Regions from separate parts of the Bradyrhizobium sp. USDA 3364 genome, predicted to be linked through region 1. Evidence: riboswitches for the same ligand, from Rfam matches in the RefSeq annotation. Region 1 holds a riboswitch; each other region holds the start of a gene.
The links. Region 1 has a riboswitch for glycine ahead of gcvT (glycine cleavage system aminomethyltransferase GcvT). Riboswitches for the same ligand answer to the same signal wherever they lie in the genome.
Positions count from the first base shown of each region.

Region 2: it holds a riboswitch for glycine, as region 1 does, so the genes downstream of both, ACVILL_RS38615 (D-amino acid dehydrogenase) here and gcvT (glycine cleavage system aminomethyltransferase GcvT) in region 1, are expected to answer to the same signal.
Region 3: it holds a riboswitch for glycine, as region 1 does, so the genes downstream of both, ACVILL_RS05235 (recombinase family protein) here and gcvT (glycine cleavage system aminomethyltransferase GcvT) in region 1, are expected to answer to the same signal.

Region 1 is NZ_JBSRYG010000002.1:8,336,537-8,346,611, reverse strand. Features, by position in the region: gene gcvP (aminomethyl-transferring glycine dehydrogenase) at 1-1,437, opposite strand, end outside; gene gcvH (glycine cleavage system protein GcvH) at 1,461-1,826, opposite strand; gene gcvT (glycine cleavage system aminomethyltransferase GcvT) at 1,841-2,986, opposite strand; glycine riboswitch at 3,126-3,216, opposite strand; gene alaS (alanine--tRNA ligase) at 3,419-6,094, shown strand; gene ACVILL_RS39475 (cyclic nucleotide-gated ion channel) at 6,106-7,359, shown strand; gene ACVILL_RS39470 (DUF3455 domain-containing protein) at 7,417-7,917, opposite strand; gene ACVILL_RS39465 (NADP-dependent isocitrate dehydrogenase) at 7,955-9,169, opposite strand; gene ACVILL_RS39460 (alpha/beta hydrolase family protein) at 9,377-10,075, opposite strand, start outside.
Region 2 is NZ_JBSRYG010000002.1:8,160,739-8,170,813, forward strand. Features, by position in the region: gene ACVILL_RS38585 (FAD-dependent monooxygenase) at 1-927, shown strand, start outside; gene ACVILL_RS38590 (twin-arginine translocation pathway signal) at 983-1,417, opposite strand; tRNA gene ACVILL_RS38595 (tRNA-Leu) at 1,642-1,728, shown strand; gene ACVILL_RS38600 (hypothetical protein) at 2,245-2,529, shown strand; gene ACVILL_RS38605 (ABC transporter substrate-binding protein) at 2,819-4,417, opposite strand; gene ACVILL_RS38610 (M20/M25/M40 family metallo-hydrolase) at 4,683-5,813, shown strand; glycine riboswitch at 5,905-6,011, shown strand; glycine riboswitch at 6,015-6,130, shown strand; gene ACVILL_RS38615 (D-amino acid dehydrogenase) at 6,201-7,562, shown strand; gene ACVILL_RS38620 (ABC transporter permease) at 7,722-8,663, shown strand; gene ACVILL_RS38625 (ABC transporter permease) at 8,667-9,554, shown strand; partial or broken gene ACVILL_RS38630 (ABC transporter ATP-binding protein) at 9,551-10,075, shown strand, end outside.
Region 3 is NZ_JBSRYG010000002.1:1,078,336-1,088,410, reverse strand. Features, by position in the region: gene ACVILL_RS05265 (acyl-CoA dehydrogenase family protein) at 1-43, shown strand, start outside; gene ACVILL_RS05260 (hypothetical protein) at 342-587, shown strand; gene ACVILL_RS05255 (HAL/PAL/TAL family ammonia-lyase) at 2,115-3,791, shown strand; gene ACVILL_RS05250 (IS3 family transposase) at 4,286-5,431, shown strand; gene ACVILL_RS05245 (IS66 family transposase) at 5,435-5,827, shown strand; gene ACVILL_RS05240 (M24 family metallopeptidase) at 6,550-7,719, shown strand; glycine riboswitch at 8,003-8,090, shown strand; gene ACVILL_RS05235 (recombinase family protein) at 8,274-10,075, shown strand, end outside.

The DNA of each region.
Region 1 (10,075 bases):
CTCAGAACGATGCGTGTTGAACACCGGATGGGTGAGGAAGGCGCTGGTGCGCCGCAGCTCCTTCGGCAGCGCCTCGCGTGCGGCCGCCTCGATCTCGGCATAGCTGAGCTTGCCGCCGAACACGCGCCACACAGCTTCCACAGTCTCCGGCGTCGTGGTCTCGTCGAGCGCGATGCCGAGCGTGGTTGTGCCGATGCGCAGATTGATCCGCTCCGTCTGCGCGCGGGAGAGGATCTCGATCTGCTTCGCGCCGGCCTCGACCGTCACGGTATCGAAGAAGGCCTCGCTGGTCGGCGCGAAGCCGAGCTTGCGCAGGCCTGCGGCGAGCACGGTGGCGCGGCGATGCACGCTGCGCGCGATGTGGGTGAGGCCCTCGGGTCCGTGATAGACCGCATACATCGAGGCGATCACCGCGAGCAGCACCTGCGCGGTGCAGATGTTGGAGGTCGCCTTCTCGCGGCGGATATGCTGCTCGCGGGTCTGCAGCGCGAGGCGATAGGCCGGCGCGCCGCGTGAATCCACCGAGAGGCCGACGATGCGGCCGGGCAGCGAGCGCTTCAGCGTGTCGCGCACCGCCATGTAGGCGGCGTGCGGTCCGCCGTAACCCATCGGCACGCCGAGCCGCTGCGCCGAGCCGACCGCGATGTCGGCGCCGAGCTCGCCAGGCGAGGCAAGCAGCGTCAGCGACAGCAGGTCTGCGGCCACGATCGCAAGCGCCCCCTTGGCGCGCAGCGATGCGATCGCCGGACGGAGGTCGCGCACCGCGCCCGACGTTCCGGGATACTGCAGCAGCGCGCCGAGCACGTCGGCGTTGTCGAGCTCGGTCAGGGGATCGCCGACCAGCAGCGCCCAGCCCAAGGGGGCTGCGCGCGTGCGCATCACCGCCAGCGTCTGCGGATGTACCTCCTTGTCGACGAAGAACACCTTGGCCTTCACCTGCGAGTGGCGCTCGGCGAGCGCCATCGCTTCGGCCGCCGCGGTCGCCTCGTCGAGCAGCGAGGCGTTGGCGACGTCGAGCCCGGTGAGGTCGCAGATCATGGTCTGGAAGTTGAACAGGGCTTCGAGTCGGCCCTGGCTGATCTCCGGCTGATACGGCGTGTACGCCGTGTACCAGGCCGGGTTCTCCAGGATGTTGCGCTGGATTACCGCGGGCAGGATGGTGCCGGAATAGCCTTGGCCGATCAGCGACGTGAACACCTGGTTCTGCGCAGCGAGCTCGCCCATATGCGCGAGCGCCTCGGTCTCGCTCAGCGCGCGGCCGAGATCGAGCGGCGCCTTCTGGCGGATCGACGCCGGCAGCGTCTCGTTCATCAGCGCCTGCAGGCTCGCGGCGCCGACCGTCTCCAGCATCGCGTTGACGTCGCGCGGTGACGGTCCGACATGTCGGCGGACGAAATCGGTGGCGGCTTCGTTGATCGGCTTGAAGGGCGCGTTCATCGGTTGATCCTCGGGATAATCCTTTAGGCGGTGTGCGCGGCGTAAGCGGCCTCGTCCATCAGGCCGCCGAGCTCGCCCTTGTCGGCAATCTTCAGCTTGAAGAACCAGGCCTTGCCGCCGGCATCCGAATTGACCAAAGCGGGCTCGGCGGCGAGCGCCTCGTTGACCTCGACCACCTCGCCGGTGATCGGCGCATAGACGTCGGAGGCGGCCTTGACGGATTCGACGACGGCGGCGGCCTCGGCCTTCTTCAGGCTGCGGCCGACCTTGGGCAGTTCGACGAACACGACGTCGCCGAGCTGCGATTGTGCGTAGTCGGTGATCCCGATCGTGGCGACGTCGCCCTCGATGCGGAGCCATTCGTGGTCGGACGTATACAGCGTCGTCATGGAGATCCTCGCGTTTAGCGTTTGTAGGTATTGGGGACGAAGGGCGTGGCGGCGACTTTCAGCGGCAGCCGCTGGCCGCGCACCTCGGCGAAAACGGTGGTGTCGAGAGCGGAAAGGGACGTGGGCAGGTAGCCCATCGCAACCGGTGCATTGAGGCTCGGGCCGAAGCCGCCCGAGGTCACGGTGCCGATCTGTTCGGTCGAGGTCGGATCGGCAAACAGGCCGGCACCTTCGCGCACCGGCGCACGGCCCTCCGGCCTGAGACCGACGCGGCGACGCGAGGCGCCCTGCGCGAATTGGGTGAGGATCTTGTCGGCGCCCGGGAAGCCGCCGGCGCGGGCGCCGCCGCTACGGCGGACCTTCTGCACCGACCATTCCAGCGCGCCCTCGACCGGCGTCGTCGTGGTGTCGATGTCGTGGCCGTAAAGACAAAGCCCGGCTTCGAGCCGCAGGCTGTCGCGCGCGCCAAGCCCGATCGGCAGCACATCAGGATCGTCGAGCAGCGCGGTGACCAGCGCTTCCGCCTTGTCGGCAGGCACCGAAATCTCAAAGCCGTCCTCGCCAGTATAGCCGGAGCGCGAGACGAAGCAGTCGATATCGGCGACACGGCGCGGGCCGGCGTCCATGAATTTCATCGAACCGACATCTGCACAAAGTTTCGCCAGTGCCGCTTCGGCTTTCGGGCCCTGCAGCGCGATCAGCGCGCGGTCGGCCAGCGACACGATCTCGCAGGCATCCGAGAGATTCGCGCGCAGATGCGCCTCGTCCTCGGCCTTGCAGGCGGCGTTGACCACCAGGAACAGGTGGTCGCCGAAATTCGCCACCATCAGGTCGTCGAGCAGGCCGCCGTCATTGTTGGTGAATTGCGCGTAGCGCTGCCGTCCCGGCGCGATGCCGACAATGTCCTGCGGCACAAGCCCTTCCAGCGCGAGCGCGGCGTCGGCGACCTTGCCGGATCTGGCCTTCAGCACGAGCTGTCCCATGTGGGACACGTCGAACAGGCCGGCTGCCTTGCGGGTGTGCAGATGCTCCTTCAGCACGCCGGCGGTGTATTGCACCGGCATGTCGTAGCCGGCGAACGGCACCATCTTGGCTCCGCGTGCCAGATGCAGCGCGTGCAGCGGGGTCTGTTTCAGCTGGGAGTTTTCGTGCGCAAGCATCACAAGGCCCTCGCGGTTCCCGCGGGGACCTATTTCCCCTTGAGAAACCTGCAGAAAGCCCCATCTGTCGCTGTGCCTGAGAGTATTATCCCGTCGGCGGACGCATCGGGGAAGACCCCAGCGCCTCTTTCCAGATGTCAGACGTCACGCGGTCCTTTTGCCTGAGAGTTTCCGGGGCGGTTGCTCCTTCGGCGCCGGCGGTAAGGCCGGTCTCTCCCGACGTGACGGGGTATACGTAGGTAGAAAACACGGCGCCACCAAGACTGTCAACGCAGCTGCAGCGACTATCCCACGGGGCTTTGTGCTGCCGCGGCAAGCCCATGATCCGGCTGCACAGTTTCTGGACACCGCAGCTGGCAATGTCTAAAAGCGTTCGGCCGGAAAATGACGCCTTTTTGCGGCTGGCCGGCCCCTTTTTCCGATTGGATGAACATGAGCAGCGTCAACGACATCAGGTCGACATTTCTGAACTTCTTCAAGGAGAACGGCCACGAGATCGTGGCCTCGTCGCCGCTGGTTCCGCGCAACGACCCGACCCTGATGTTCACCAATGCCGGCATGGTGCAGTTCAAGAACGTCTTCACCGGCGTCGAGAAGCGCGGCTATCAGCGCGCCACGACGTCGCAGAAATGCGTGCGCGCCGGCGGCAAGCATAACGACCTCGACAATGTCGGCTACACCGCGCGCCATCTCACCTTCTTCGAGATGCTCGGCAACTTCTCGTTCGGCGACTACTTCAAGGAGCGCGCGATCGAGCTCGCCTGGAATCTGATCACCAAGGATTTCGGGCTCAAGAAGGACAAGCTGCTCGTCACCGTCTACCACACCGACGACGAGGCGGCCGGCTACTGGAAGAAGATCGCGGGCTTCTCGGACGACCGCATCATCCGCATCGCGACCTCGGATAATTTCTGGGCGATGGGCGATACCGGCCCGTGCGGACCATGTTCCGAGATCTTCATCGACCGCGGCGAGCACATCTGGGGCGGACCTCCGGGCACCCCGGAAGAGGACGGCGATCGCTTCCTCGAATTCTGGAACCTGGTGTTCATGCAGTACGAGCAGGTGACGAAGGAGGAGCGCGTGGCGCTGCCGCGTCCCTCGATCGACACCGGCATGGGCCTGGAGCGCATGGCCTGCATCCTGCAGGGCGTCGAGAGCGTGTTCGAGACCGATCTGTTCCGCAACCTGATCGATGCCGCCGCGTCGACCCTCGGGCACGGTCCGAACGAGCAGAACGTTGGATCGTACCGGGTCATCGCGGACCATCTGCGCTCGTCGGCGTTCCTGATCACCGACGGCGTGCTGCCGTCGAACGAGGGCCGCGGCTATGTGCTGCGCCGGATCATGCGCCGTGCGATGCGCCATGCGCAGCTGCTGGGTGCAAGCGAGCCGCTGATGCATCGCCTGGTCTGGGCGCTGGTCCGCGAGATGGGCCAGGCCTATCCGGACCTGGTGCGCGCGGAGAAGCTGATCGAGGAGACGCTGCGGCTGGAGGAGGCGCGCTTCCGCAAGACGCTGGCGCGCGGTCTTTCGATTCTGGATGAGAAGAGCGCCGGCCTCAAGAAGGGCGACATGTTCGACGGCGACACCGCCTTCACGCTGTACGACACCTACGGCTTCCCGCTGGACCTGACGCAGGACGCGCTGAAGTCGCGCGGCATCAGCGTCGACCAGGCTTCGTTCACCGACGCGATGGAGCGGCAGCGCGTCAAGGCGCGCGCCTCCTGGGCGGGCTCCGGCGAGGCGGCGAGCGAGGCGATCTGGTTCCCGCTGCGCGAGAAGCTCGGCGCGACCGAATTCCTCGGCTACGAGACCGAAAGCGCGGAAGGCGCGGTGACGGCGCTGATCAAGGATGGCGCCGAAGTCGAGAGCCTGAAGGCCGGCGAGAGCGGCGCGATCGTGCTGAACCAGACCCCGTTCTACGGCGAGTCCGGGGGCCAGGTCGGCGACATCGGTGTCCTCACCGGCGAGGGCGTCAAGTTCCGCGTCACCGACACGCAGAAGAAGGCCGGCGATCTGTTCGTGCATCTAGGCCAAGTGGAGCAGGGTACGCTGAGTGTCGGCACGGCGCTGCAGCTCGAGGTCGACCACACCAGGCGTTCGTCGATCCGCGCTAACCATTCGGCGACGCATCTGTTGCACGAGGCGCTGCGCCAGGTGCTCGGCGATCACATTGCCCAGCGCGGCTCGCTGGTCACGCCTGACCGGCTGCGCTTCGACTTCGTGCATCCGAAGCAGATCACGCCGGAAGAGCTCGCTCGGATCGAGGACATCGCCAACGATGTCGTGCTGGAAAATGACGAGGTCACCACCCGCATCATGGGCGTCGACGATGCCCGGGAGGCCGGCGCCCGCGCGCTGTTCGGCGAGAAGTACGGCGACGAGGTCCGCGTCGTGTCGATGGGCAGGGGCGTCCGCGATCACGGCCAGAACGCGCTCGGCTGGTCGGTCGAGCTCTGCGGCGGCACCCATGTGCGCCGCACCGGCGACATCGGCATGATCTCGGTGACCAGCGAGGGCGCGGTGGCGTCCGGCGTGCGCCGCATCGAGGCGCTGACCGGGCATCACGCGCGCAAGCACGCCAACGACACCATCGCACTGGCCAAGACCGCGGCGCTGGAGCTGCGCACCACGATCGACGACGTGCCGGCGCGCATCGCCGCCCTGATGGAGGAGCGCAAGAAGCTCGAGCGCGACCTGTCTGACGCCCGCAAGAAGCTCGCGATGGGCGGCGGCGGTGCGTCGAACGGCGCAGCCTCAGCCGTTCGCGAAGTCGGCAACGTCAAGCTGCTCGCGCGCGCGGTCGAGGGCGTCGAGACCAAGGATCTGAAGAGCCTCGTCGACGACGGCAAGAAGCAGATCGGCTCCGGCGTGGTCGCGATCGTCGGGGTCACCGAGGACGGCAAGGCCGGCATTGTGGTCGGCGTCACCGCCGATCTGACCTCACGCTTCAATGCGGTCGAGCTGGTGCGCAGGGGCTCCGAGGTGCTCGGCGGCAAGGGCGGCGGCGGCCGGCCCGACATGGCGCAGGCCGGCGGGCCCGACGGCGCCAAGGCGGACGCCGCGCTGTCCGCAATTGAACAAGCAATGGCCGGCGCCGCCTGACGGAGAGGCTGATCGTGGCGACGGCTCCGCTCAAGCCCACGATCAGCGATCCCGGGCTGCGCGACCGTCTCTACGAGCTGCTCGAGCGCGATGATCTGCCGCATTCGGGCGGCTCGCGGTTTGCCGGGATCATCGTCGCGATCATCGCCGTCGACGTGCTGGCGGCGATCTTCGCCTCAGTACCCGAGATCGACGCGCAGTTCGGATGGCTGCTGACCACGGTCGAAATCGCGGCGGTCGTCGCCTTCGCGCTGGAATATGCCGCGCGGCTCTGGAGCGTGGTCGGCCACTCCTTGCGCGACATGACGCCGTTGCAGGCGCGGCTCGAATACGCCTTTTCCGCGCTCGGCGTGATCGACCTGCTCGCCTTTCTGCCGTCAGCGATCGTGCTTTCGATCGGCGACAAGACCGCGCTGGTGCTGTTCGGCATGCTGCCGTTCCTGAAGCTGGTGCGCTACTCGACCGCGATGCGCTCGCTGCTCGCAGCCCTGCATGCCGAGCGGCGTACGCTGTTCGGCTGCGTGGTGATCCTGACCGGCGCGGTCCTGCTGTTCGCCGCGCTGCTCTATGCCATCGAGCACAAGGTGCAGCCGGACAAGTTCGGCACCATGCCGCAGGCGATGTGGTGGGCGATCGTGACGCTCGGCACCGTCGGTTACGGCGACGTCGTCCCTGTAACGCCGCTCGGGCGGATCGTCACTGTGGTTGCGATCGTGGTCGGCTTCGCGATGATCGCGCTGCCGGTCGCGATCATCTCGACCGCATTCGCCGACGAGGTGCGGCGCCGCGACTTCGTCGTGACCTGGGGCATGCTGGCGCGGGTGCCGCTGTTCTCGCATCTAAACGCTGCCGATATCGCCGACATCATGCGCCTGTTGCGGTCGCAGACCATCGAGGCCGGCGAGGTCTTGGTGCGGCGCGGTGATGCGGCGTCATCGATGTATTTCATTACCGCGGGCGAGGTCGAGATCGACCTGCCGAGCCAGCGCGTCCGGCTCGCCGACGGCACGTTCTTCGGCGAGATCGCGCTGCTGCGGCGGACCAATCGCTCCGGCACGGTGACGGCGACGCGGAAGACCAAGCTGCTGGTGCTCGATGCCCAGGACTTCCATGCCCTGATCGAGCGCATGCCGGCGCTCGCCGCGCATGTCCGGGAGACGGCGGAGGGGCGGCTTGCCGATCCGCTCACGGCCGGCGGCGACCTTGCCGCCGGCGAGATCACCCAGGGGCCGCCGGGCGAGACCGACGGCGGTATCCGCGACTAGTCTTGAGGTGCTTTCATCACGCGAACCGGTACCCGCTTCGCTCGGAAACGCCTTGGCCTAGTCGCGGCGCAGGAACACGTAATCCGCCGAGTACGCCGCGCTCTTCAACGCACCGGCCTTGTCGCAGGCGCCGCTGAGCTCGCCGCCCGAGGTGTTGATCCGCTGCACGGTGGCGACGCCGGACAGCTGGCCGTTGCCGCGATGGGAGATCACCTCCAGCTTGAGCCAGGGAATGTCGGCCGCGGTGGTGCCGGGTGCGCTGCCGGCGGTGCGGGCGGTCACGGCGCTGCCGTCGACATGCTCCCAGTTCGGACCGGCATAGTGCCGGCCGACGGTGCGGCCATCGGCGATCAGGGTGGCGACCGGTTCGCGGAACGACCAGGCGAGCTTGCCGTCGGTGACCGGCTTGCACTCATAGACCTGGGCGCCCTCTGCATGGACGGTCAGAACAGGGGACTCGCCGGGCGCCGTGACGGCGTCGGGCAGGGGACCGGCAGCTGACGCCGCCGACCCCGTGAGCAAGAACGATGCGAGCGCAATGCCTCTGACAAGGGCCATGGTCACGCTCGCACCTGTCATTCCAAGATGGCAGCCGTCAGGCCGCTATCGCCTTCACGAGGTTGTCGGACACCTTGTCGAGGAATCCGGTGGTCGAGAGCCAGCGCTGATCGGCGCCGACCAGGAGCGCGAGGTCCTTGGTCATGTAGCCGTCCTCGACGGTCGCGACGCAGACCTTCTCCAGGGTGGAGGCGAACTTCGCCAGTTCCGGGTTGTTGTCGAGCTTGGCGCGATGGGCGAGGCCACGGGTCCAGGCGAAGATCGACGCGATCGAGTTGGTCGAGGTCTCCTTGCCCTTCTGGTGCTCGCGGTAGTGGCGGGTCACGGTGCCGTGGGCGGCCTCCGCTTCCACCGTCTTGCCGTCCGGGGTCAGCAGCACCGAGGTCATCAGGCCGAGCGAGCCGTAACCCTGGGCCACGGTGTCGGACTGCACGTCGCCGTCGTAGTTCTTGCAGGCCCAGACGTAGCCGCCGGACCATTTCAGCGCCGAGGCCACCATGTCGTCGATCAGGCGGTGCTCGTAGGTCAGGCCCTTGGCGTCGAATTCCTTCTTGAACTCGCGGTCGAACACCTCCTGGAAGATGTCCTTGAAGCGGCCGTCATAGACCTTCAGAATCGTGTTCTTGGTCGAGAGATAGACCGGATAGTTGCGCATCAGGCCGTAGTTGAACGAGGCGCGGGCAAAGTCGACGATCGAGTCGTCGAGATTGTACATCTCCATCGCGACGCCGGCGCCGGGCGCCTTGAACACTTCCTTCTCGATCACGGTGCCGTCCTCGCCGACGAACTTCAGCGACAGCGTGCCCTTGCCCGGGAACTTGATGTCGGTGGCGCGGTACTGGTCGCCATAGGCGTGGCGGCCGATGATGATCGGCTTGGTCCAGCCGGGAACCAGGCGCGGCACGTTCTTGCAGATGATCGGCTCGCGGAAGATCACGCCGCCGAGGATGTTGCGGATGGTGCCGTTCGGCGACTTCCACATCTGCTTCAGGCCGAACTCCTTCACCCGGGCCTCGTCGGGGGTGATGGTGGCGCATTTGACGCCGACGCCGACCTTCTTGATGGCCTCGGCCGCGTCGATGGTCACCTGGTCATTGGTTTCGTCGCGGTATTCCATGCCCAGATCGAAATAGAGCAGTTCGACATCCAGGAACGGGTTGATCAGCTTGTCCTTGATGTACTGCCAGATGATCCGGGTCATCTCGTCGCCATCGAGCTCGACGACGGGGTTGGATACCTTGATTTTTGCCATGACGGGGAGGCCCTCTTGGGAACGGCGCGCTTTTGACGGCGGGGGTGGAAAATACGCCTGCGCTATAGCACCGCCCGGGGGCGGGCGGAAGCGGACCGGGTATGCACTTTCAGCCCATCTTTTCATCGAGAACCGCCATTCTGACGGCGGCCCGCGATCCTTGTCCCGGGCAGCTTTCCTTCACGCGCTCCCCTCTAGAGACCCCCTCTAGAATGGCACCTGCGTCGCGGTCCCGGCCACGATGTACCAGGTCACGACCAGGCCCGAGATCAGGGCGCCGGGCAGGCTCGATCCGGTGCGCCGCCAGGTGAAGGTCGCGATCACCGCGATGATCGCCAAGAGCGGCACGAACTGGATCGCGACGATGGTCGACAGCGGCACGAAACCGGGGTCCGGCAGCGGGTTGCACAGCTTACCCGTGAGCCACAGCGTGCCGTATTGCAGCACCAGCAGCACGATGAAGCCTGATGTCAGCGCCAGGATGTTGGTCAGATAGAGCGCCCCGCGCGGCGCGCTCATGGTCGAGAAATTCCGGTGCAGCACGTGCAGCGCCACGACGAAAAACGCCGTGAACGGAATCAGATAGATCAGGAAGATAAGGAATTGCTTCGCGCTCATCAACTTGAGTGCGACGATCCAGAACCTGAAGTCGATCTTGAACGCGAGGTCGGCGAGCCAGAGTGCCGCGTAGCCCACTGCAACCGAGGCCACCGCGATCACGACGGATTGACCGACCAGCCCGCTCCGCGTGGTGCGCTTCGGGGCGAACCACATCAGGGCCAGCGTGATCAGCCCGTTGACGACGGCCCAGACCAGGATCTGGTTGGTGATGCCCTGCGGCAGGAATGCGCTCGGGGTCACGAAAGTGCCGCCCAGCGCAAAGGCTGGATAATAGGTCAGCGCCGG
Region 2 (10,075 bases), 180 kb from region 1:
CAGGCGGCCGAGTTCCGCGCCGGCGCGCCCTATTGGGTGATCCACCGCGCCGATCTGCAGGCCGCGCTGCAGGCCGCCGTCAACGACCATCCCGACATCGATCTGCGGCTCGGCTGCCAGTTCGAGGACGTGACCAAGCACGCCAAGGGCCTCACGGTCGTGCAGCGCCGCGGCAATGCCCGGCAGGAGGAATTGGCGGTTGCGCTGATCGGCGCCGACGGTATCTGGTCGTCGGTGCGCGGGCATCTGTTTCCGGATGTGCAGCCGCAATTCTCCGGCCTGATCGCCTGGCGCGGCACGCTCGACGCAACCGCTTTGCCGCGCGAATACACCGCGCCGCGCGTGCAGCTCTGGATGGGACCGGACGCCCATCTCGTCGCCTATCCGATCTCGGCCGGACGCCAGATCAACGTGGTCGCGATCGTGTCAGGCACCTGGAACCGGCCGGGCTGGAGCGCGCCCGGCGACATCAATGAGATCAAGGGCGCGTTCGCCACGGCGCGCTGGCCCGCGACGGCGCGAATGCTGATCGGTGCGGTCGACGGCTGGCGCAAATGGGCGCTGTTCACCCTGCCCGACATCGGCCGCTGGAGCGAAGGCGCGGTGACGCTGCTCGGCGATGCCGCGCATGCTATGCTGCCGTTTGCCGCGCAAGGCGCCGGCATGGCGATCGAGGATGCGGCCGTGCTCGCCAAGGCGTTGAGCGACTGCACCGGAGAAAACACCGCAGGCATTCCCGCCGCGCTGAAGCGCTACGCAAAAATGCGGCGCGCGCGCGTGCTCAAGGTGCAGCGCATGGCGCGGCAGCAGGGCCGCATCTATCATCTGGGGGGCGCCGCGGCGATCGCGCGCGATCTCGCGATCCGCGCCATCGGCCCAGAGCGCATGCTGGCGCGGCAGGACTGGATCTACGACTGGCGCGTCTGAGATTCGGCCGAACGCGCATGCGCGAACAGCGATTCGCGTCACCCGAAATACCTGTTCAGTGCACGAGACCTCGCGGCGCGCGCGGGCCCTTCGCCGCCGGCGTCGGAGCTGTGGGTGCTGCGGCCGCAGGGGTGTCCGGCGGGCTCTCATGGCACTTGCCTTTGCGCCAGGCCTCATCGGCAAGCTTCTGCTGCGAATGGATCGAGATCAGCTCGTTGCGATAGACCATCTCGGAGACCACGGTACCGCCGACGCCGGTCTCCGCCTTGGCCATCAATTTTTCCTGATCCGCCGCTCGGGCCTTGAGGCCCGTGCGCTCGGTCTCGAGCTGCTTGCAATCATACAGATCGTATTTGGCGGGATCGGCGAACGCCGACGGCACGGTATCGCCGATCTGCGCGCAGCCGGAAACGCCCGCAGCCGAGGCAAGCAGCACGAGAACGGCTGCCGCGCGCAACAGGTTTGGGCGGCGTGGGAAACGAACAGACATTCAGCTTTCTTAATCAGACAGTGTTGAGATTGCCTAAAGCAGCCGCCGGTGTCCGGATTGAGGCTCAATCGCGGCGGCGCGCTGCTTATCCCAACGCTCGGCCGGAGAGGCAAATGGATTTGCGGGCAGCCGCTTAAGCCTTTGAAAGCGCATCTGTTAGCAGCGGATAATGGCAATTCCACTCGGCCTCCAAACGCGCTAGAAATCGGCGCGCCTTGCGCAACGCGGACGTGGCGGAACTGGTAGACGCAAGGGACTTAAAATCCCTCGATGGCAACGTCGTGTGGGTTCGAGTCCCACCGCCCGCACCAGCCTTCGCTCGCTTTGCGAGCTACGGCTCGGCAAGCCAGTAAGACCCCATCGGAGCGAAGTGAGCGAAGGCTGCCGCGCCGAAGCCCAAGGGGCGACAGCGCGGTGCGTCAGTCGAACCCCAGTCCGATCCGCCTTTCCCGCTTCCAGATCACCCGGCTCGTGTGCCGCTCGCCGTCGACGGCGAGCACGAAGCGGTCGGGAAACCACAGCGGCGAGTTGACCTCGATGCAGGCGCCCAGGGGCGAGAGATTCCGGACTGTGCAGGGGATGGCTTCGTTGCCGAATTCGATCGCCCCCGACTTGAGGACGCGACGACGCGAGCCGCCACGCCACCCACGGCCTGAGCAGACCCGCGCGGTATCGCGATGCCCGCATCACCTCATCGTGTTTTGCGGCTGTGACTGGCTTCACACGCCGTGACCGCCACACGGTGTAGTCTTCCCGCGTTGGAAATTTCCGGCCGCACATTTTGCGGCCGTCGCATTTTGAAATCAATTTGGTCGGAGAGACCGGCAATGTCGATTGCAAGCGACGAGGCGCGCGATCACGGTGCGTCGATTCCCGAGCACGGCGACGACGCGGCTCATTGCAGCAACGGACTCAACGCGCAGAAATTCCGTGACGCGACGCCCGACGAGCGCGCGATCTACCGGCGCTGGATCCGCGGCGCGATCATGCTGTACGGATTGCTGGCGCTTGCGGCCGGCGCGGCGGTCTGGATGAACAGCGCCAGTGTCGGACAGACGCAGCTCACCAGCCTGTCAAGCTCGAACAGCGCAAGACCAGGCCACGCGGATTAGCGGCGGCCGTCCCGGAACCAGTCGACTGCATCCTTGTTGTCATGCCGCAAATTGGAGCATGACGATGCCGAACGACTGTCCATCCGCGCAACGCACGACCGACCAACGCGATCAGCGCGAGAATCCGCACGGGGACCGCCCCTCCCCGCCGCAGAGCGCGCCGCAAAGCGGGCCGCCGCTTCACGGCGGGCTCGAACAGCTCCGCGACAGTCACACCTGACGAGCGACAGCGAAAATAAAAATGGCCGGGACAAATCCCGGCCATTTTGTTTTGCGTCAAGCCGCAAGCTTACTCGGACTTGTCGATGTTCCAGAAGATCGGCGTCGCCGGGCCGTCGAGCACACCGGTCAGCGACTTCCGCCACGCACTCGGAATCGTGTACTGGCCGAGCGGAATGTAGATCACCTGATCGTAGGCCTCGGTCTGGATCTCGGCTGCGATCTTCTTCTTGTCCTCGGCCGTGGCAGCGCGCGCGAACTTGTCACGCAGTTCCTCGATCTTCGGGTCTTCGGCCCAGCCGAACCAGCCGCCGTTCTTGCCGCGCCCCGTGATCGAGGCGTTGACGATCGGATCGGAGACGTCGGCCGCAACCCAGTTGGTGAAGAACATGTTCCAGCCGCCTTCCTTCGGCGACTTCTGGCTGGCGCGGTGGGTCACCACGGTCTGCCAGTCGGTGGCCTGCAGGTCGACCTTGAAGCCGGCCTCGCGCAACTGCTGCGCAGCCACAACCGGCTGGGCCTTCAGGGTTGTCACATCGCCCGGCGCCATGATCACGACGGGGGTGCCGTCATAGCCGGACGCGGCGAGCGCCTTCTTGGCTTCGGCCATGCCGTTCCCCTTCACCAGCGTTTCGGCGCCGACGTCGGTCTCCAGCGGCGTTCCGCACACAAAGAACGCACCGCAAATCTTCTGGTACTTGGCATTGCCGACCAGCGCGTCGAGCACGTCCTTCTGGTTCATCGCCATGAACGCAGCCCGGCGCACCTTCGGATTGTCGAACGGCGGATAGAGGAAGTTCATGCGACCGAGGGTCTGGAAGCCGAACTTGTTGAGGACGTCGATCTTGAGATCCGGATTGGCCTCGAGCACCGGAAGCATGTCGAACGGAAGGTTCTCCATGAAGTCGATGTCGCCGGACTGCAGCGCGTTCACCGCGGTCTGCGCGTCGGCCATCGTGACCCACTCGACGCGATCGACCTTGACGACCTTGCCGCCCGCGGTCCAGCTCGCCGGCTCCTTGCGCGGCACATAGTCCTTGTTCTTCTCATAAACTGCCTTCACACCCGGCTGGAATTCCGCCTGGACGAATTTGAACGGCCCGGAGCCGATCTGTTCCGGGATCGGCTTGTCCGGCGGCGTCTCGGCAAGACGCTTCGGCATCATGAACGGCACGCGCGACGACGGCTTGCCGATCGATTCCAGCACGAGGCCGTAAGGCTCCTTCAGCTTCATCGTGATGGTCTTGGCGTCGGTCGCCTCCAGGCTCGCGACGAAGTCCATCAGCTTCTGGCCCATGCCGTCGACCTTGCCCCAGCGCTGCAGCGAGGCGACGCAGTCTTCCGCGGTGACCGGCGTCCCGTCGTGCCACTTCAGGCCGTCGCGCAGCGTGAACGTATAGGTCAGCTTGTCGTCGGAGACCTTCCAGTCCGCCATCTGCGGCTGGATCTTGAAGTTGGCATCCGTCGCCAGCAGCGTGTCATAGATCATGTAGCCATGATCGCGGGTGATGTAGGCCGTGGTCATGATCGGATCGATGACGCGCAGATCCGAATGCATCACCGCGGTGATGGTCTTGCCCGCGGCCATCGCCGGCGGCGCAAAAGACAGCGCAAACGCCGTTAACGCGGCCGCTAGCGTGCGGCGCTTCCAACGCGAGATAGGGAACATGCAATCTCTCCTGACGTGTAACTGGTCAAAGCCGGCTTATTCGTTATGCATGCCGTTCGTTATTTAGGCGAACTAACATGCTGTATGGCTTGTGAAATCGAGACTTGCACCAAGCGCAAAGCGCGTCAATCGGTTTCGGGCTGCATCGCACGTACACAAACGAATGAGGCGCCGCGCCAGATTTTGGCTTTACAAAATCGTCGACTGAGATTTTCGTGAGCACCGCCCGAAGCCGGCGCGGTCAGAACAACAAGAGAGAAAAACGATGAACCCAGCCAATCTCCCCTTTGATTCCGAAGCGATGCTGCAGGGTCTGCGCAGCTGGGTGGAATGCGAGAGCCCGACATGGGACGCGGCCGCGGTCGAGCGCATGCTCGATCTCGCCGCGCGCGAGATGGCGATCATGGGTGCGACGATCGAACGCATCGCCGGCCGCCAGGGTTTCGCAGGCTGCGTCCGCGCCCGCTTTCCGCATCCGAAGCAGGGCCAGCCCGGCATTTTGATCGCCGGCCACCTCGACACCGTGCATCCGGTCGGCACCATCGAGAAACTGAAGTGGCGGCGCGAAGGCAACAAGTGCTTCGGGCCCGGCATCTTCGACATGAAGGGCGGCAACTATCTGTCGATCGAGGCGATCCGGCAGTTGGCGCGCGCCGCCTTCACGACGCCGCTGCCGATCACCGTGCTGTTCACGCCCGATGAAGAGGTCGGCACGCCGTCGACCCGCGACATCATCGAGGCGGAAGCCGCGCGCAACAAATACGTGCTGGTGCCGGAGCCCGGCCGGCCGAACAACGGTGTCGTCACCGGCCGCTATGCGATCGCGCGCTTCAATCTGGAAGCCACCGGCAAGCCGAGCCATGCCGGCGCAACGCTGTCGTCAGGCCGCTCCGCGATCCGCGAAATGGCGCGGCAAATCATTGCCATTGACGGCATGACCACCGAGGACTGCACCTTCTCGGTCGGCATCGTGCATGGCGGCCAATGGGTCAATTGCGTCGCCACGACGTGCACCGGCGAAGCCCTCAGCATGGCCAAGCGCCAGGCCGATCTCGACCGCGGCGTCGAGCGCATGCTGGCGCTATCGGGCACCGCCAACGACGTGACATTCAAGGTGACGCGCGGCGTCACGCGCCCGGTGTGGGAGCCGGATGCCGGCACCATGGCGCTGTATGAAAAGGCAAAAGGCCTCGCGGCGGCGATGGGCCTCGATCTGCCGCATGGCAGCGCCGGCGGCGGATCGGACGGCAACTTCACCGGCGCGATGGGCATCCCCACACTCGACGGCCTCGGCGTTCGCGGCGCCGATGCGCATACGCTCAACGAGCATATCGAGGTCGACAGCCTCGCCGAGCGCGGCCGCCTGATGGCGGCGTTGCTCGCGACGCTGGATTGACATCGATTGCGCTGCACAACACGTTGGCACTGCCGGATCGAAATTTAGCCTTGTCCAATTTTGAGGCTTCGCCTACGGTCCGGCCGTCCAACGCGACGATGCGGGAGAGATCGGAGCGACAACATTCGTGTTGTCGGCTTCGGCGCCGACGGAGCAACCGCCCCGGAAACTCTCAGGCAAAAGGACCGTATCGTCAGGACGATCTGGAGAGAGACGAGCATGGCCGCACATCAAGGGCCGTGACGTCCACCGAAGGGGATAGTTCGCTTCCGGGCGTAGGCCCGATGCGGATCAAGCTCTCAGGTACCGTGACAGATGGGGCGTCGAAACGGCCGGTTTTCACCGGCGCTTCGGCGACTCTAACAACACGGGAGCCTGAAGACCATTATGCCTCACATTGCGATCATTGGCGCCGGCATCACCGGCGTGACGACGGCCTATGCCCTGCTCGAACGCGGCTACCGCGTGACTGTCCTCGACAGGCATCGCTACGCCGCAATGGAAACCTCGTTCGCCAATGGCGGACAGCTTTCCGCCAGCAACGCGGAAGTCTGGAACAGCGCCGCGACCATTCTCAAGGGACTGCGCTGGATGCTCCGCAGCGACGCGCCGCTGCTGATGAATCCGAAGCCGAGCTGGCACAAATATTCCTGGATCGGCGAGTTCGTCGGTGGCATCGCGCGCTACCGCGCCAACACCATCGAGACCACGAAACTCGCAATCGAAGCGCGCAAGCATCTGTTCTCGATCGCACAGCGCGAGAATATCGCCTTCGATCTCGAACGCCGCGGCATCCTGCACGTCTATCACGACAAGGCGGGCTTCGACGCCGGCCTGCGCGTCAACACGCTGCTGCAACAGGGCGGGCTCGACCGCCGGCCGGTCACGCCGGACGAAATCCGCACGATCGAACCCGCGCTGCAGACGACCTGCTATGGCGGCTTCTTCACGCCGTCGGACGCGACCGGCGATATCCACAAGTTCACGCGCGGCCTCGCCGACGCCTGCGTCCGCCGCGGCGCGGCCTTCGTCCACGAGGCTGACGTCGATACGATCGCGCGCGGCGATGACGGCTTCCGCATCGGCTGGACCGAAGCTGCTTCGCACGATGCCGGCGTCGCGACGCGGCACGAGTTGCAGGCGGACGGCATCGTGATTTGCGCCGGCGTGGCGAGCCGCCACTTCGCCGCCCTGCTCAACGATCGCGTCAACGTCTATCCGGTGAAGGGCTATTCGATCACGGTGCAGCTCGATGCACCGCAAAGCCGGGATGCCGCGCCGACCGTCAGCCTGCTCGACGAAGCCGCGAAGATCGTGACCAGCCGGCTCGGCGCCGACCGCTTCCGCGTCGCAGGCACCGCCGAGTTCAACGGCTTCAACCGCGATATCAGGGCCGACCGCATCCAGCCGCTGGTGGACTGGGTGCGGCATCATTTCCCCGGCATCGATACGTCGAAAGTGGTGCCCTGGGCAGGCCTGCGCCCGATGATGCCGAACATGATGCCGGTGGTTCGCGCCGGAGGGACTCCGGGCGTGTTCTACAACACCGGCCACGGCCATCTCGGCTGGACGCTGTCGGCCGCGACGGCGCAGATGGTCGCAGGGGCGATCGACGACTGGCGCGACCTCGATGCGCCGTCGATGGCGCCGACACTTGGTGTTGGGCTCGACCGCGTGCCCGCGAAATCTCGCAAAGCTGAAAGCAATCCACCTTCCAGTGGACTGCTTCGAACGTCATTGGAGGAATAATCGCACCATCAGGACTGATTAGCTGCACCGCAAAAACCGCAGCACCGATGGCATGGGACTTGCTGAAGTTCTACCGTGTGTCCGCTACCATCTGTGCTACGGTCCGGTGTGCAACGGTCCCGCTGGGGACTTCATCGGCCACAACCCAACGGATCCAATTTGCTCGGATATCTGCTTCGCCGCATCCTCGCCGCCATTCCCGTGATGGGCGTGGTGGCCCTGTTCGTATTCCTGTTGCTGCGGCTGACGCCGGGCGACCCCGCCGCGATTCTCGCCGGTGACAATGCGACGCCCGAACAGCTCGAACGCATCAGGACCTCGCTTGGTCTCAACGAGCCGATCTACATCCAGTTCTACACCTGGGTCGCCAAGCTGCTGCACGGCGACCTCGGCGTCTCCCTGATCTCGAACAAGCCGATCCTCGAGATGATCGGCCCGCGCCTCGAGCCGTCGATTTCGGTCGCGCTGGCCACCATCATCCTCTCGATCCTGGTTGCGGTGCCGCTCGGCGTGATCGCGGCGTGGAAGCACGGTACCTGGATCGACCGCTTCGTTATGGGTCTTTCGGTGCTCGGCTTCTCGGTACCGGTATTCGTGATCGGCTATGTGCTGATCCAGATCTTTGCGATCGACCTGCGCTGGGTCCCTGTGCAGGGCTTCAAGAGCATCTCGGCCGGATTCGGCCCGTTCTTCGAACGCATCATCCTGCCGACCTGCACCCTCTCCTTCATCTATGTCGCGCTGATCGCCCGCATGACGCGCGCCTCGATGCTCGACGTGCTGGGTGAGGATTACGTGCGTACCGCGCGCGCGAAGGGCATCGGCGAGACCGGCGTGCTGCTGCGCCATGCGCTGCGCAACGCCGCGGTTCCGGTCATCACCGTGATCGGTTCCGGTTTCGCGTTGCTGATCTCCGGCGTCGTCGTCACCGAGAGCGTATTCAACCTGCCCGGCATCGGCCGCCTCACCGTCGATGCGGTGCTGGCGCGCGATTATCCGGTGATCCAGGCGATGATCCTTTTGACGTCGGGCATCTATGTCGGCGTCAATCTGTTGATCGACGTTGCTTACACCCTGCTCGATCCTCGTATCCGGTACTAAGCGATGGCGATCGATACCCTCCCCGAATCCTCCATCCCCGTCACCCGGCCGTTCCGCGTCAAGTTCGGCTTCCTGACCTCGACGCCGATCATCGCGGTTGCGACGATCTGCCTCGCCCTCATCATCCTGATGGCGATCTTCGCGCCGCTGCTCGCGCCACACGATCCGTTGCTGCTGACGCCGGCGCAGCGGCTGAAACCGTCGAGCACGCAGTACCTGCTTGGCACCGACGCCTATGGACGCGACCTGTTGTCGCGCATCATCTACGGCGCGCGGATCTCGCTGGTGATCGGGCTCGGCGCCGCCGTCTGCTCGATCGCCATCGGTCTCCTGATCGGCCTCGTCGCCGGCTTCTTCCGCTGGGTCGATGCGGTGTTGATGCGCGTGATGGACGGGTTGATGGCGATCCCCGCCATCCTGCTCGCGATCGCCGTGGTGTCGCTGTCGGGCGCCAGCATCTGGACCGTGATGGTCGCGATCACCATCCCCGAGATCCCGCGCGTGGCGCGGCTGGTGCGCTCGGTGGTGCTGACGGCGCGCGAGGAACCGTATGTCGAGGCCGCGATCTCGCTCGGCACCAGCCTGCCGAAGATCATGTGGCGGCATTTGATGCCGAACACGATCGCACCGCTGATCGTGCAAGGAACCTACGTCTGCGCCTCCGCGATCCTGACCGAGGCGATCCTGTCGTTCCTCGGCGCCGGCATCTCGCCGGAAACGCCGACCTGGGGCAACATCATGGCCGAGGGCCGCGCCTACTTCCAGGTCAAGCCGTCGCTGATCTTCTGGCCGGGGCTGCTGCTCTCGATCGCCATTCTCAGCGTCAATCTGATCGGCGACGCCGCGCGCGACGCGCTCGATCCCCGCATGAAGCAGCGTGAGGGCAAGTGACCGCAACCAACTCTTCCAACGTCGTCCTCGACATCAACAATCTCGTCGTCGGCCTCGGCCGCAAGACCGATGCGCATCGCATCATCGACGACCTGTCGCTGCAGGTGCGCGAGAGCGAAACGCTGTGCCTGGTCGGCGAGAGCGGCTCCGGCAAATCGGTGACCTCGCTCACTGTGATGGGGCTGCAGCAGAAGGGCACGCTGGTGCCGTCGGGCGGCAGCGTCAAGCTGGTCGGCGAGGAACTGCTCACCGCCAGCGACCGGCGGCTGCGCCAGCTCCGCGCGACGCGGATGGCGATGATCTTCCAGGAACCGATGACCGCGCTCAATCCGGTGGTGCCGGTCGGCCGCCAGATCGACGAGGTGCTGCGCGCCCATACCGATCTCGACGCCCGTGCGCGGCGCCGGAAGATCCTGGCGATGATGGAGCATGTGCGGCTGCCGGACGTGGAGCGCATCTTCTCCTCCTACCCGCACCGCCTCTCCGGCGGACAGCGGCAGCGCATCATGATCGCGATGGCG
Region 3 (10,075 bases), 7.3 Mb from region 1:
GCGACGGCGACCTTGGATGTGGCGATGTGGTCAGGATCGTTGAGTACATGCGCCCCGAGGGCATTGAGAGTTATGCGGAAGCGGCGGCCGTGCGGCGAGAGTTGTTCGCCGGATATAAGCCGGTGGTCAATACGGTCCCGGTAAAAGCCTGCTCAGGCCGGACGCCTCATTGAGATCGAGGTGACCGCAGCGGGCGGCACCTGGCATTGCTCCTGGCACCATGTTCCTACCGTCGGTCGAGCCGGTGGACGACCAAGGGAACATCTGGGCGTCGGCGACCTCGCAGCCCAGACCAGGGTCGCGTACGCGAGCAACGTACGCGATGGCGGCATTCATCCGACTTGCTTAGCGCACAGGAACTCGCCATTCCGGTGAACTGGCGCTGCGTTCAGATCAGGCAGGGGCGCCTTTTGGTCGGTCGTCACCGTTCCGGCGCGCACCTGTTCTCCAACACGTCGCGCGTGATTGGGTCTATTCGAAAGCTACGCAATCATGAGCTCGATAATCTTGATCTGAGCCTCACCGATCCGATCGAACTGCACACCTTCGCTGCGAGCGAGCTGCGCGACCGCGCTCACGTCCAATAGCAGAAGGCCGTCGTTCTCGCCGTCGAACGCTTGGTTGTACTTCTCTAATTCCGATTGCTCCGCGTTCTGCGCGGCCGGAAGACCGGGGCCGCGGCGAGAACGTTACGCAAACGGTGTGCGATCTGAGACGACCCGCCTTATCCCGTCCACTGATAATGCTCTTGGTGATGTCGATCGCTTCTGAAGTTTCGCGTTGATAGCTTAACTAGTTGCGTCATGCAGCGCAAGCACACTAGGCCTTCAGCGGCTGCGGCACGATCTTGTGTCGATCGCACATGTCCGGCCAGAATGTGCGCTTCGCTGAACCGTTCGTCACAAGTAGGTTGCCTTGGTACTGGTCCAATACTGGCAGACAAGCGTCGATGAAGCGCTCTCCGGCGTCGTTAGCCTTGATCACCGTACGGCACGCTTAAATCGCAAGCGATGTTTCTATCCTGCGGTAATTGCGATGAGCGACGAAGTGCTCCGATCAAGCTAGTTGCTCACTACCGCAGCTGGACTGGCATGGACGTTATGTGTGATCGTTGAGGGGCAGCGTTGTGGCAATGTCTCCTAGGCGCTCGCAGCTTTCATGATCAGACCTTCCCTACCTGGAGGAGGGCCGGAACTAAGCGCCGGTTACAAGGCGACGCCGTCAGAGCGCACTGAGATCGCATTCGCCGAACTTGCGGATGGCCTTCTTCTCCGAATCCCCGATCGACAGACCTCTCGTCAAACTAAACACGCTACCGCCGATCTGACCGTCTTGCGCGACAACGCCTCGACACGCATGGCTGCCGCGCCTGTGCTAAAGGCACTCCGTCTTCCCGCCGGTCGTCAACGGACTATATAAAGCAAGACGCGACTTAGCAGGTGAAGTTGGGCTAGTCAAAACGCACTACGCCGAGAGCACGAAGTGCGCGACGAGAAGGAATGTTTCGACGGTACGTGGAGCGGAGCAATAAGTACTCCATCTGACCAAACACATCGTCGATCACAAGGCCGCGTACTTCGAACCAAAAGAATTTTGACGATCACCACGAACCGGCGCTGATCGATCGGATGAACAAGAAGGAGTCGACTACCCCATCGCGAAGAAGGAGCGCCCCAGCGTGAGCGATGTGGTCGACGTGATGGCCGCATTGCGCACGAAAGTCGACAAGGAGCGGGCGTCGATGCCGACTGAGAAGTGACTCAGATATTGCTGCCGATCGAGAGCAAGAGACCGAAGAATGTTATAGCCAAGGACACGGCGGCGAAACTGCGGCGGAAGTCTGCTACGTCGTGCGATCAGCCTAGCGGTCGTGGTCCCAAGCAAGCAGCGACCCAGCGAAAATACTGCAAGGTACGCGTCGGGCCAACTACCGGGATTAGGAGGTCGCCTAGGCTAGCCCCGTCGTCATATCCTCCGTACGATTTTGCTCGATTAGATGCGCGCCAGAGTGCAAGAGCCGCCAGCTCCGGGGCGAGCGGCGAATTGCGACAACATATTATATCTGGATTCGCGTCACTAATCGAGTTGCTACAAATGAAATGGAGTTGCTACAAATGAACGTGCGCGCTAAACCTGCCAGCGGGAATAACGAGTTTATGGTAATCGAATCGGTGGATGCCGCGCGTCGACGGGAAACACCTTTCGTCGTAAAGCTTAATGCAGATGTCAACCTTAATGACATTCACGACGTTGCCGTACATCGTCGCAAGGTTGACCTGGCACCCGCCGTGTTGGAGCTAGTGCAGAAGGGGCGGGCCCAGCTCGAAAATCTACTGACCTCAGGAAAGGTTATCTACGGCATCAATACGGGTTTCGGCGGCAACAGCAATCTCGTAATCTCTGACGATCTACTGGCGCTCCATCAAAGCAATCTCCTCAAGTTCCTATCAGCGGGAACCGGCGATTGCCTTGCAGAGGAACACGTGCGAGCAGCCCAATTTCTGACTCTGTTAGCTTTGGTTCGCGGCTGGTCTGCCGTGCGTCCTGAAATCGTGAGGAGTCTTCTTGAGCACATTAATCTAGGCGTCGTTCCAACTGTGCCGCGACATGGTTCTGTTGGCGCGAGCGGGGACTTGATTCCATCAAGTTACATCGCGAGCGCGCTTTGCGGGTGCGGTCGCGTCTGCTTTGCCGGACAAGAGATGAGCGCCAGTGAAGCATTATCTCGCGCTGGCATAACACCGGTTGAATTGCAAGCGAAGGAGGGGCTGGCTCTCGTCAATGGTACTCGAGCGATGACAGGCATCGGCGCTCTAACGGTGCAGCGAGTATGGATGACGTTTCGAGCTGCGCTCGGCGCGCTAGCCCTGGCAGTAGATGCATTGCATGCCTCGAGAGAACACTACGATGCTCGTATTCACGCTGCGAAAGGGCATCCAGGTCAAATTGCCGTCGCTGCGGCGCTTCGCGAGATGTTGGCGTGTAGGTCATCGTATACTTCTTCAGGTGTTCATAGGTCGAATGAAGCCACCGGGATCGTCCAGCTCGCGGAAGGCGTCCAAGAGATATATTCAATCCGGTGCGCGCCACAAATACTTGGCATTGTTCCGGAATCGCTGGGTGAGGCACGGATGGTGATCGAGCGTGAGGCGAGTTCAGTGAACGACAACCCATTGATAGATCCGGAGACTGGGGATGTCCTTCACGGCGGAAATTTTATGGGGCAGCATGTTTCCCGCATAATGGACGCGCTCAAGATTGATATTGCAACAGTCGGAAATCATATGCATGCCATCATGGCCCTTTTGATGGACAGCCGCTTTTCGCGAGGTCTCCCGAATTCGTTGAGTCCCCGGCTCGGCCTATATCAAGGCTTTAAGGGAGTGCAAATGTCGCATACCTCTCTCGTCGCGCATCTACGGCGTGAAAGTGCTCCAGCAAGCGTTCATACCTTGCCAACCGAACAGTTCAATCAGGACATCGTCAGCCTGGGACTGCACGCAGCGCTTGGCGCAGCGGAGATGGAGCTTAAATTGAGAGACGTCGTCGCGATGACGCTTTTGGCGGCCTGTCAGGCCGTTGACCTGCGATCCAATGGATCTGAACTGCCCTCTGCCTTGAGCCACTTGTATGAAGCGGTGAGGAAGATCAGCGCGCCATTGGTCGAAGATCGGGCGATGGACCGAGATATTGCCGCCATATCCTTCGCGATTGTGGAGGGCTTGTTGCCGCTTCCTCAATGTGAGCCGCCGCGGGACGCGCAGGGGGGCGGGAGAAGTGGTGAAATCTGAGAGAGTGTCACGGTGATGACCAATAGCACTGGGCCTTGGCCGTTGATATCCGTTGGTACGATTGACGTCACGCCATACCGCGAGGTGCAGGCGGTGACCGCCGTTTCGAAAGCTCATATTCGCTGACTCCGCGTCGGCACTGTTTGGGCAATAGGCTGTGGCTCATAGATGGTTGAATGATTGTTTGCAGTTCCGTTAAGTAGTGTTGAGGGGGACTGCGATGGGGCTTGCGCGGCGATGCCGCCATACCCTGATTGCGGCATTGAGCTCAGATTGAGGTTGGTCTCTCTGGGCGATTCCGCTCACGAACACATGGAGTCTCTTTGGAATCGCCCAAGACTAGGACATGTTTGCTTTCCAGAATCTCGCCTTGCATTAACGCATGTTCGTCGTGACCTGCCACTGAATATTTCCTCCAGAAGGAGTTAGAGTCCGGCCCGAAGAAGGACGGACAGATGAAGCGAGCACGGTTCACGGAAGAGCAGATTATTGCGGTGCTGAAGGAGCATGAGGCCGGGGCGAAGACGGCCGATCTGGCTCGCAAGCACGGGATCTCCGAGGCGACGATCTACAATTGGAAAGCCAAATTCGGCGGCATGGACGTTTCCGAGGCGAAGCGGTTGAGGGCCCTGGAGGAGGAGAACGGGAAGCTGAAGAAGCTTCTGGCCGAGCAGATGCTCGATGCAGCCGCACTTCGCGAGCTCCTTTCAAAAAATGGTAGGGCCCGCCGCCAAGCGCGCTGCTGTCGCGCATTTGCAGGCCGTCATGAGCCTGTCGGAACGGCGGGCCTGCTCGATCGTGGGTGCGGATCGGAGATGATCCGCTATCGCTCCAGCCGCCCGCCGGAGGCAGTTCTGCGTGGCCGATTGCGCGATCTCGCCAACGAGCGGCGGCGTTTCGGCTATCGCCGCCTGTTCGTCCTGCTGCGGCGGGAGGGCGAGCCATCGGGGATCAACCGGATCTACCGGCTTTATCGCGAGGAAGGGCTCACCGTCCGCAAGCGGCGGGCTCGCCGCAAGGCGGTTGGGACCCGGGCCCCGATCCTGGTCGAGGCCAAGCCCAATGTCCGCTGGTCGCTGGACTTCGTCCACGACCAGTTCGTCAATGGTCGACGCTTCCGCATCCTCAACGTCGTCGACGACGTCACCAAGGAATGCCTGGGCGCCATTCCTTACACGTCGATCTCGGGGCGGCGCGTGGCCCGCGAACTCACGGCAATCGTCGAGCGACGCCGCAAGCCAGGAATGATCGTGTCCGACCATGGCACCGAGTTCACCTGCAACGCCGTGCTGGCTTGGTGCAAGGACGCAGCCATCGATTGGCACTTCATCGCACCGGGAAAGCCCATGCAGAACGGCTTCGTCGAGAGCTTCAACGGCCGGATGCGCGATGAGCTACTCAACGAGATTCTGTTCTTCGATCTCGACGACGCCCGCGCCAAGATCACCAATTGGGTCGCCGACTACAATCTCCAGCGTCCCCACTCGTCGCTGAAATACCTGACCCCCGCGGCCTACGCCGCCCACCTCACCGCAACGGACGCTCGGCTGCGCAACCCCGACCAGCTCCGCCGATCGTCCGTTGCTCCACCCGCGCCACTTGGCGTACAAAACTCCGAGACTCTAATTGCCGCTGAATGAAAAATTCAGGGGCAGGTCAGAGGCGGTCAACATGCGCTCAATCACTGGGACGGGTTTACGCTGTTTCTCCTCGACGGCCGCGTCGAGATTTACTCCAACACGGTCGAGCGTTCAATGCGCCCGATCGCGATGGGAAGGCGCAACTCATCGTCTAGCGGCAGCGAGGGCGGCGCTGAAAGCCGGGCGATCCTAGCGTCAATGGGGAACATGGCAAAACTCTATGTTTTCGATCCGCAGGCCTGCTTGTGCGATGTGTTGCAGCGTATCGTTTCCCGGCGAACCAAGGGTCATCAGCTGCTCGCCTTCAGGATCAGAACAAATTGCCATCAACGGTGCAGCCCCTTACAGGGGGCAGCAAGCCAAGAACAAGTCCATGTCGCTGATGCGACAATTTAGTAACTTTGTCAGCTGCTCGTTCTTACTCAGAAAGCGGGATGGACGGGATCGCGTGTACAGGGAGCTCGCGACCTACGTGGCCGCAACGATGCCCGCTTCTCGGCCTCAAAGGGGTAGCGCAATCCGTCTAGTACTACGGCCTGCGCTCGCGCTATGAGCGACTGTAAGATTGCAGATGCTGACGAAACGGGAAGCGGCTGCGTGCTTCGACGCCTGCGAGACGACCTTAGGAGGTGGGCTGAACGTGGACTCGTCATCAAGCACGCGCTACAATCCGCGCTGCTGCCTACACGACTTACTCGCCTCGGATCCGCCGAGTGAGCAATGCAGTCGATGCAAATGCCTTGTCGGTCGCGCCGCCGCCCTTAAGACGGCAATCGTTCCAAAGCCTTCAACCGAAGCTGTCCCGGCGTTCGTTGCATCGCTATGCATACTGTTTCCTGACTCAGCGCGCCGACAGGAACCAACCATTGCGAGCCATTGATGCCCGTTGCCGGCGAGGCTCCCTTCAGGACCAGGCTCTTTGTTGATCCGACGCAAATTCCAAGTGTGCGGCAGCCTTCGTAAGGCTAATTATTTTGCCGTCGGTTGATGTGGGATCATATTCCGACGACCATTGCCTACATGGCGAGCCATCAAGCCTCTGGACTCAAAACTTGACGAATAGCAAAATAAAATATACAAAGTATATTCCTAAGGTCTTAGAATGAGGTGTTAGAGAGATGCTGAAGATCAAAGCGGCGGAGTATGAGACAAGGCTCAAGAGCCTTAAGCGCGTAATGGCCGAGCGATCAATCGACGCATTCTTGATTACCGACCAAGCCAACTTTGAGTACTTCTCCGGATACAAATCGATAACGTGGATATCAAAGGCTCGTCCGCTCGCGCTTCTTGTTCCAAGCTCTAGAAGTGGTGCTATCATTATATCCTCGGCCGCCGAGGCGCCGGCAATCCAACTTACTGAAGAGATGCCTTCCCGCATCGAGCACGTCGCCTATTCGGGATTCGTTCTAGCGTTTATCGAGGCGATTGTTGACCAATTGCGAGCCTGCAACGCGCGCCGACTCGCCCTGGATTATGGCTTTGAAAGCAGCGGGTTGGGCTCGCTGAACTTGCTCCATAAATGTAGAAGTAACTTCGCCGCGCTGGACCTGGTCGAGGGCGCCGAGGATATCTGGCAAATCCGCGTTGTTAAATCCCCGACCGAAATCCGTCAAAAGAAGGTTGCTCTGGAAGTGGCGACTTCCTCAATGCTTGAGTGCTTCCAAGAACTGCGTCTTGGAGTCACGGAGATCGAGTTTGCTCGGCATCTGACCATTAGGGCGATTGAGAAAGGGGCCAGCGCGGTCCCAATGCTTTCCGTGAAGTTTGGCAGAGGGAGCTTCCCTTCCCCCTTGCCGCCGACGGAGCGGGCACTAGCCGCAGACGACTTTATCTGGACGGATATGGGATGTCTTGTAGGAGGGAGCATCTCTGATGTTAACCGGATAGCTAAAGCCGGAAAGGTAACCGCAGAGGAACAGGCTCGTTATCACGAAGTCCGAAATATTACGCAGAAAACTATTACTGCATTTCGCGCCGGTATGACGACAGGAGAAGCATACAGCGTCTTCGAAGAAATCGCGCGCAACTCTTCTTTGGGCTTGCCGGGTCCGTTTACGGCCTTCTTTTCTCGTGTCGGGCACGGTTCTGGTTACAGCATTACCGAGCCTCCCTCAATCTCGCCAAGCTCTGAAGAGGTTCTTCGCGAGGGGATGATCATCCACGTTGAGCCGAAGTATTATCTAGAAGGCGGAGTTTATCAGACTGAAGAGGTCGCAGTAATAGGCATAGAGCATAGCGAGCTTTTGACTATCCCTGCGCCCGAGCGCCTTCCCGAAATCAAAATTTAGCGTCTCCGTGGCAATGGTGAGCACTCGCTGCCCGGTAAGCGCAAAAAAAAGAGCGCTTTCAATGCGGTGCGGGGCCGTTCCCGCTCAACCTCCCGATGAAATGATACTTGAAAAGTGATGTAGGTCCGCTGCTAACGCTAGCCTATTCAATGCTCTTTCTGAAATCCGCCAAGGGATTGGCGGTACTTGCGATTGTTTCACTATCGCTGCCCTATGGGCGTTTCCTCCCTAGACTGGCCGCCGGCCCAAAGGACTGGCGGCCCTCTTGCAACTGTCACACTGATTATCTGACGCTGGGAGAGATCGATTTAACGGTGCCGAAGGAGCAACCGTCCCAGGAAACTCTCAGGCAAAAGGACCACGTCAGTCGAAAACTCCGAAAAGAGATGCGCTCGCATCCGCCGACGGGATAACCTTCGAGCTGACCTGCCCCTAAATTTTTCATTCAGCGGCAATTAGAGTCTCGGAGTTTTGTACGCCAAGTGGCGCGGGTGGAGCAACGGACGATCGGCGGAGCTGGTCGGGGTTGCGTAGCCGAGCGTCGCCAATCGACAATGTCCCAAGTCACGGGGAATCTCGAAAGCCAGCGGCGGCAATATGACTTGGCGCAGGTCGCTGAAACCACCGGATTTAAGTCGGTGACGGTCATTGACGACGATCTTGGCCGCTCAGGTTCCGGCAGCACTCAGCGGCCGGGATTTGAGCGGCTTGTGGCGATGGTGTGCTCGGGCGATGTCGGTGCCGTCTATTGCATCGAGGCATCGCGGCTGGCGCGCAATGGACGCGACTGGCATCACTTGATCGACCTATGCGCCCTCGCCGGCGCGTTGGTCATCGATCCCGACGGCGTCTATGATCCGCGGCTTGTCAACGACCGCCTGCTTCTCGGACTGAAGGGGACGATGTCGGAGTATGAGCTGAGCCTGCTTCGTCAACGTGGAATCGCCGCTCGAGACTCCAAGGCCCAGCGCGGCGAGTACCGCTTCATGCTACCATCCGGATTTTGTTGGAGTGAACTCGGCAAGATCGAAATCGATCCCGACGAACATGTGGCGGGAGTGGTTCGACTCGTCTTCACGAAGTTCCGCGAGCTCGGCAGCGCCCGGCAGGTCTTTCTTTGGCTGCGCGCTGCCGACATCAAAATGCCTATGGTCCTGAGGAATGTTCAAATCTACAAGCTCAGCTGGAAAGCGCCGGCCTATCACACGGTGATGCAGATCCTGCACAATCCGCTCTATGCTGGCGCCTATGCGTTTGGCCGAATCGCTCAGAAGACACGGATCGTGGACGGTCGCGCCCGCAAGGTCAGCGGGTTCAAGAAGCCGCGGGAGGAATGGAATGTTCTCCTGCGCGACAATCATTCCGGCTATATCAGTTGGCAGGAGTATGAAGACAATCAGGCGCTGCTGCTGGAAAACGCGCACATGAAGAAGAACTGCTCGCGGAAATCGGCTCGCGGGGGATGCGCACTTCTGACCGGCTTGATGCGGTGCGGACGTTGCGGTCGGATGATGCGTGTGGTCTATGGCCAGGCCAAGGGGAATGCCCATCGCTATCAATGCCGCGGCGATGACGCCCATGTCGGCGCAGGCTTATGCATCGGCATCGGCGGAGTACGGATCGATCGTGCGGTCGCGCTGCAAATCCTCGAGGCTGTCTCCGATCGGGCTGTTGAAGCAGCGATATTGGCGTCCGACCAGATTGAGCGCTCGAGACATGAGATCATCGCCGCCGTCGAACGGGAGCTTGAGGTCGCACGCTACGAAGCGTCTCTTGCCGCACGCCGGTACGAGCTTGTGGATCCGGCGAAGCGTCACGTTGCCCGTGAACTTGAGGCGCGCTGGAATGGCGCATTGGAGCGGGTTGCCGAGCTTGAGGGTCGGATCAAGGAGCTGCGCGCCGCATCGGCGGAAAGTCCCAAGATCGACCGTGCCTTGCTTCTGCAACTTGCGTATGATCTGCCGCGGGTGTGGAACGCACCGTCCACGGACACACGCACCAAGCAGCGGCTGGTTCACATCGTAGTCCGAGAGATTGTTTGCGATCTCGATGAGGACACCAACGAGGCCGTTCTGCTCATTCACTGGACCGGCGGCCCGCACACGGAGGTTCGTGTTGCTCGCGTTAAGACGGGCCGATATCCGGGGGATATGGCGCCCACTGCCGTCGACGCACTTCGTAAGCTCGCTGGTCATTGGCCTGATCGAGAGCTCGCCGTGTCGCTCAATCGGATGCGCTGCAAGACCGGTGACGGCGAGACCTGGACGACTGTTCGCGTGCGGGAAATGCGCGAACGCTTGGGCTTGCCGGAATATGACCCCGCGTCATCCGACGGCAAAATGATCAGCCTCGCGAA